Regions from separate parts of the Sedimenticola selenatireducens genome, predicted to be linked through region 1. Evidence: predicted binding sites of a transcription regulator. Region 1 holds the regulator's gene; each other region holds the start of a gene.
The links. The regulator FNR, encoded in region 1, switches genes on or off when oxygen is low (the NO sensors DNR and NnrR bind a similar motif). The targets are predictions, from matches to a motif close to TTGATNTANATCAA.

Region 1 (2,273 bases):
CACCCAGCCGGATACTGTCCTTCATTTCGTTGGTGATGTGAGGAATGACCTGCACGGTGCCGCCCAGGTAATCGCCACGGCGCTCCTTGCGGATAACGCTTTCGTAAATCTGGCCGGTAGTGAAATTGTTGTTGCGGCCCATGGTGGCACGAATAAAACGTTCATAATGGCCGAGATCAAGGTCGGTTTCGGCGCCATCCTCGGTAACAAACACCTCCCCGTGCTGGAAGGGACTCATGGTGCCCGGATCCACGTTGATATAGGGATCCAGCTTGATCATTGTGACTTTAAGGCCGCGCGCCTCCAGCAGTGCGGCCAACGAAGCTGAGGCAATACCCTTGCCCAGCGAGGAAACTACACCGCCCGTGATAAATACGAATTTGGTCATAGACTCTATGTCTTGTGGTGGAGGAAAAAAATCATTCAGGACGGGGTTTAATAGTACGCGAAAGCGGCTGCAGCCTCAATCAAAAGGCCGGTAAATAATTCTCCCTGAGAACCGGCTCGCAAGGAGATCACGGTATCTGCGCACCAAAACGAGGCACACACCGTTTGCGGCAATAACCCCCGACAGCATGACATCCATTCAAGCCACTGATTCGGTTCGCCGAAACCGCTGGATATCGGGTAGAAATCACCCGCTCCTCACGCCCGATCCGAGACAGCGGATTGAGACAAGATGAAAAGTAACTTGATCCAGAGCAAAGCAATCTGCAAAATGTCAGCTCCTATGGAGAAGTAAGGTTGCGCCGTGAGCGAACACAAGGTTATCTCTTTTGACAACATCAAGGTTGCCTGCAGGAACTGTAGTCTTACTTCCCTGTGCCTCCCGATGGGCCTCACCCCGGAAGATGTGGATCTGCTTGACGCCATAGTCAAGCGCAACAGACCGCTGCACCGTGGCGATCACCTGTTTCGCCAGGGCGATAAATTTCAATGCATCTATGTGGTCAAAACCGGAACGGTCAAGACTTTTGATCCGGGTGAAGACGGCAGCGAGCAGGTTCTGGGCTTCCACTTACCGGGTGAAATGATCGGTCTGGATGCAATTGAGACTGGCATTCACCACTGCTCAGCCAAAATCCTGGAGACCACCGCAGTTTGCGAAATCCCCTTCACCCTACTCGAAGAGCTGAGCAGCACCATACCCAGTCTGCAGCACCAGATGTACCGGCTGCTGAGTCGGGAGATTGGCCATGATGAGGATATGCTGACCCTACTGGGCAAGCGCAATGCCGAAGAGCGACTGGCTTCCTTCCTATTGAGTCTGTCCGGACGTTTCCAGCGGCGCGGTTTTTCTCCCTCTGACTTCTACCTCAGCATGTCCCGCCATGAAATCGGCAACTACCTCGGCCTTGCGGTAGAGACCGTCAGCCGCCTGTTTACCCGCTTCCAGGACGATGGCCTGCTGAAAGTGGAGCGAAAACATGTTCAACTGGTCGATATTGAGCGGCTGAAACAGATTCAACGCGGCGACCAGGCCGGCGTACGTGAGCAGCAGGTCACTTGACCTCGTCCCTTGCGGTACCAGCCATTTCTGCATGTTCCAGGCGCCGCCACAGACAGCCTCCACCAGCACTCTTCTCAATCAGCTCCAGTCGCTGTCCATGCGAGGCCAGCTCGTCAACGCTGGCCTGGACCACTTTCAACCGGGGTCGTGCCGGGTCCAGACGCTGAATCCGCTCACTACTGGACTCATTTTCACCACTACCCGCATCCAGTGACAGTGCCCCCTGCCCTCCGGTCATCATCAGATAAACGTCGGCCAGAATCTCCGCATCAAGCAGTGCACCGTGCAGTTCCCGGTGGCTGTTGTTGATGTCGTAGCGTTTGCACAAGGCATCCAGGCTGTTGCGCTGCCCAGGGTGCATCTTTTTCGCCATGACCAGGGTATCCACCACACTGCAGATGGTATCCAGTGACGGATGCTCGCCCGGTAACAGTCTCAGCTCGTGATTGAGAAACCCCATATCGAACGGCGCATTGTGAATAATCAGTTCCGCCCCATGAACATAGGTGACAAAATCATCCACCAGATCTGCAAACCGGGGCTTGTCCGCGAGAAACTCATTGGTGATTCCATGCACCTCGATCGCCGCCTGATCGATCTCCCGGTCGGGCTGCAGGTACTGGTGGAAGTTGTTCCCGGTCAAGCGCCGGTCCACCATTTCCACGCAACCAATCTCGATAATCCGATGCCCCTGGCTCGGTTCCAGACCGGTGGTTTCCGTATCCAGTACAATCTGCCGTGTACTCATAACCCCAACTCCTCC
Region 2 (2,273 bases), on a different contig from region 1:
ATAGGGGAAGGCGTTGGGTGGCGCATGGGTCTTCACATCCGCCAGTTGATGAATCGCCTTGGTGAAGCCAACACCTTGCTCGGTGCAGCCGAAACAGGGATGTCCCACACCGACCGGCCAGGCACCGCCCCCCACGTCACCGAACTCAACAGCGGGACAGTTGGCATAGGTCTCGGGCCCCTTGCAGCCGAGTTTGTACAGGCAGTAGCCCTTCTGATGACCCTCATCACCAAACTCCAGGGCGAAACGGCCGGCATCGAAGTGCGGACGACGCTCACAGTTCTCATGAATCAGTCGGCCGTAGGCAAACTTGGGTCGGTTCAGGTGATCCAGTGCCGGCAGTTTGCCGAAGGTGACAAAGTGCAGCACGGTGGAGAGGAAGTTATAGGGATTGGGCGGGCATCCGGGGATGGTGACCACGGTCTTGTCGGTCAGGATATCCGGGGCACCCTTGGCCTCGGTCGGATTGATGCCGCTGGAGGGAATGCCACCCCAGGAGGCGCAGGAGCCGATGGCAACAATAGCCGCCGCGCCCTCGGCCGCCTCTTTCACATGCTCCAGCATGGTCTTGCCGCCGATCTTGCAGTAGATGCCGCCATCCTTGACCGGCGTGGCCCCCTCGATCACCAGCAGGTACTTGCCCTTGTTGGCCTTCATGGAGGCCTGCTTGGCCGCCTCCACCTGATGACCGGCGGCGGCCGCCAGGGTCTCATGGTAGTCCAGTGAGATCAGATCCAGGATCAGGGTCTCAATGGTGGGGTGCTCGGAACGCAACAGGGATTCGGTACAGCCCGTGCACTCCTGACCATGAAGCCAGATTACCGGTGGCCTCGCCTTCGGACTGGCAACCGCACTGGCCATGGCCATCGCATCGCTGGTGGTCAGTCCCATGGTCGCAGCCACGCCGGTACAGAACTTCATAAAGTCCCGCCGCGATACGCCCAGTCTCTTCTCGAGTTGCTCGAAATTGCGCTCGTCGTTCATTAACCCCTACCTCAATTGTCGGTCCTGGAAGGTGAGTTATTCTGTAAGTCTGTTCACCTGACAGCTTCAGATCTGTCATTCCAGGCCTAAGTACAATTTCCATGCCAGGAAAAAGGTATGGGGAATTTTAATCAGCGACTCATGTGCTTAGCGGGGAATTTGATATATGTCAGAAAGGCATATTGGAAGGTTTTATTTCACAATCGCTACGCAAACGACAAGTATCTTTTCATGCCAGAAGAAACCAAATGGGCATTCCGTTTGCCGACACTTGGCCCTGGAAACGGAGATACCATGCTGATCTCAACCACTCACTGCGCGAATGGCGCGCCACTCGCGCGCCAGCATTTCACGGTCATCGGGATGGGCGATGGCTATCAGCGCCTCTGCCCGTTCATTGAGGGTGCGACCATAGAGATTGGCCACCCCGTATTCGGTAATGATGTAGTGAACGTGTGAACGGGTGGTCACCACCCCACCACCAGACCTCAGGGCTGGTACAATGCGCGAGGCACCGTTTCGCGCACGGCTTGGCAGGGCAATGATCGGCTTGCCGCCTTCCGAGAGCGAGGCGCCGCGAATGAAGTCCATCTGCCCGCCCACCCCGGAAATGATCCGGTGGCCGATGGAATCGGCGCACACCTGGCCGGTCAGGTCCACCTCGACAGCCGAATTGATCGCGGTGACCCGCGGGTTCTTGGCAATTTCATGGGGCGAATTCACCCAGTCGATGCGCGCCTGGATCACCGAGGGATTATCATCGATATACTCATAGACCCGGTTCGAACCCATGATAAAGCCGGAGACGCTTTTGCCCCGGTGACTCTTCTTGCGTGAGTTATCCACCGCGCCGATCTCAATCAGGTCCAGCAGACCATCCGACCACATCTCGGTATGCACCCCAAGATGACGATGGCCGTGCAAGGCTCCCAGCACCGCATCCGGTATGGCGCCGATGCCCATCTGCAGGGTCGCACCGTCCTCGATCAATGCCGCTGCATGTCTACCAATCGCCCGCTCCACTTCCCCCAGAACCGGGCGCGGCACCTCCGGTATTGGGTCGTCCACTTCGATATAGTGGTCTATCCGGGAGATATGCACAAAGCCGTCCCCATGTACCCGTGGCATGCGTGGATTGATCTGGGCAATCACGGTACGCGCCGTGCGTATCGCCTCCAGTGCCACATCCACGCTGCAACCCAGGGTACAGAAACCGTGGTCATCCGGTGGTGAGAGATGTATCAGTGCCACATCGATGGGCCGTTCACCGGAGCGGAACAGCGCCGGTA
Region 3 (2,273 bases), 1.0 Mb from region 1:
GGTGTGTGAAGATTAGGGCTGCTCGCTACCGCTGTCAAGCCTGCTTATGGAGTATAAGATAAATCTAATAATTAATAAAAACAGTAACTTATGATTGGCTTTTGGCTTCAAGATCATGATAAGTCACGGAAAAAAAAGGAAATTCAAGAAAACACAATATATTGTGTTTTTGCTGAATTTATTCACAACAGTTAGTGGTATCGCCGGAGTGTCGCGGAGTATCCACCTGCGCCTGCACCCTGTATGGGCAGGCTCAGGTGGTCTTACTGAAGTGTTGAGCCGAGGATTATTTAGTTGCGTCCTCGGGTTTAGCTGTAGCAGGCTGCTGTGGAGCGGCGGGTAAATAGGGAGTGCCATAGTAGGGGTAGTAGCCGTAGGGTGCATAACCATACCCATGTCCATATGGCGGGTAACCACCATAATACGGATAGCCACCGTAGTACGGATAGCCGCCCCACGGTCCCCCGGACCACGGGCCACCCCAGCCGTCCCATGGACCCCATCCCCAAAATGCGTTTGCAGATAATGGTGCCATAGCCGCAGAGGTGGCTATGAGTGCAGCAGTAAGAACTCGACTTATCTTAATCATGTCATCCCTCCGATTAGGTCGTCTGAAAAGGAATTGTCGCAACGTTAGAATAATAGCTTTAGTCTTAGGTGGTTTTGATAGAGATCATATAGTTAGTAGTAAATAATAAATTAATATACATGTAATTAATATTTATCAGGATGACCCAAGGTGAGCAAGATAAAAACAACCCTGGTGCTGGGCGTTGGCAATAACCTGCTAACGGATGAGGGGGTGGGCATTCATGTCATCAATCGGTTACAGGAACAGTTTCCGCACAAAGAGTCTGTCACCTTTGTCGACGGCGGCACATTGAGTTTCTCACTGGCCGGATTGTTGGCTGAGCATGATCAGTTGATTGTGGTGGATGCCGCCAGGACAGGCGGCAGCCCTGGCAGTGTGGTCTGCTATGAGGGCAGTGATATGGATCGCTACCTGACGGGCAATCGGCAAAGTGTGCATGAGGTGAGTCTTACTGACTTGTTGGATATTGCCCGTCTCTCTGATCATTACCCGGAAAAACGGGCGCTGGTGGGGATTGAGCCGGGAAGCCTGGACTGGGGGGAAAAGCCTTCGGACCCGGTTGCCAAGGCGATACCATCAGCAGTGCGCATGGTGGTCGACTTGATTGACCGTTGGGGAGTCGATGGCGATTGATCGGACCAGTCTCCCGTCTGTTCCTCATACTTCTCAGCGCACTTCTGTGCGAACAGCTATGTATACTAAGTTGCTGTTATTACGCATTAAAGAATAATTTTAAAGAAAGCAAAAGGTAACGTGATCTGGGTCATCATAGATTTTTCTCAATCGGGATAGTCTTGAGACAAAGGATAAATAAGTATATGAGCGTATTCGATCAAACGGATTCTGAATCGATCCCAAGTCCAGAGATGCCTTACATGACGCACATGACACACAATACCCTGCCATTGTTGAATGAGGTACGGCATGCGTTGAAACGGCTGGTACGGACCGGTGAATCCACTATTATTGACCTGCGCGCCATCCCGTTTGGACCGGGTGATGAGGAGCATCTGCTTGACCTGTTGGGTCAGGGTGAGGTGATGGCGACCTTGGACGCCTTGGGTAAAACGACTGTCAAGGAGTCCCGCTTCAGTGGCGTCTGGATAGTGGATCATTACAATAGCGAAGCTGAGCGCATCGCGTTTCAGATCGAAGTGATTGAAATCCCGGAACTCTTGCGCGCCCAGGCAGATGACATGTATGAAAGCCTTGAAAAACTGGATACAGTGCTGGATGTCGAGATGCACAGACCGGAGTGAGAGGCAGGTGTAGAACGCATAGCAGGTGATCGCGGTGGACGATATTCGATCGTGATGAAAAGAAAAACAGAGACTCAACAGAAATCGGTATTTAGATAAGGGAGGTAACATGGCTGAAAAAAGCACCCTGGGTGACAGCCTGAGGCGTCACGGGGTTTCAAGACGCGGTTTTCTGAAGTTTTGTACTGCAACCGCCTCACTCATGGCGTTGCCGCCAACCATGGTCCCCGCCATTGCGGCGGCCCTGGAAAAGGCGAAACGCCCGTCGGTCATCTGGCTCTCTTTCCAGGAGTGCACCGGCTGCACGGAATCACTGACCCGCAGTCACTCCCCATCAGTTGAGAGTCTGATATTCGATCATATCTCCCTGGACTATCACCACACCCTGCAGGCGGCGGCCGGTGAGGCGGCTGAGGCGGCCC

Region 2: ACHZBF_RS02990 (hydrogenase small subunit) is a predicted target of FNR. The motif match lies at 1,144-1,157, and genes of this name have one in related genera.
Region 3: ACHZBF_RS09330 (hydrogenase expression/formation protein) is a predicted target of FNR. The motif match lies at 1,346-1,359, and genes of this name have one in related genera.

Annotation. Positions count from the first base shown of each region.
Region 1 is NZ_CAXXYC010000003.1:201,488-203,760, reverse strand. It holds gene ACHZBF_RS04590 (CTP synthase) at 1-388, opposite strand, end outside; gene fnr (fumarate/nitrate reduction transcriptional regulator Fnr) at 752-1,510, shown strand; gene dnaQ (DNA polymerase III subunit epsilon) at 1,503-2,258, opposite strand; gene rnhA (ribonuclease HI) at 2,255-2,273, opposite strand, start outside.
Region 2 is NZ_CAXXYC010000002.1:87,937-90,209, reverse strand. It holds gene ACHZBF_RS02990 (hydrogenase small subunit) at 1-984, opposite strand, end outside; gene ACHZBF_RS02985 (acetyl-CoA hydrolase/transferase family protein) at 1,288-2,273, opposite strand, start outside.
Region 3 is NZ_CAXXYC010000003.1:1,223,463-1,225,735, reverse strand. It holds gene ACHZBF_RS09335 (HyaD/HybD family hydrogenase maturation endopeptidase) at 740-1,225, shown strand; gene ACHZBF_RS09330 (hydrogenase expression/formation protein) at 1,468-1,851, shown strand; gene ACHZBF_RS09325 (hydrogenase small subunit) at 1,961-2,273, shown strand, end outside.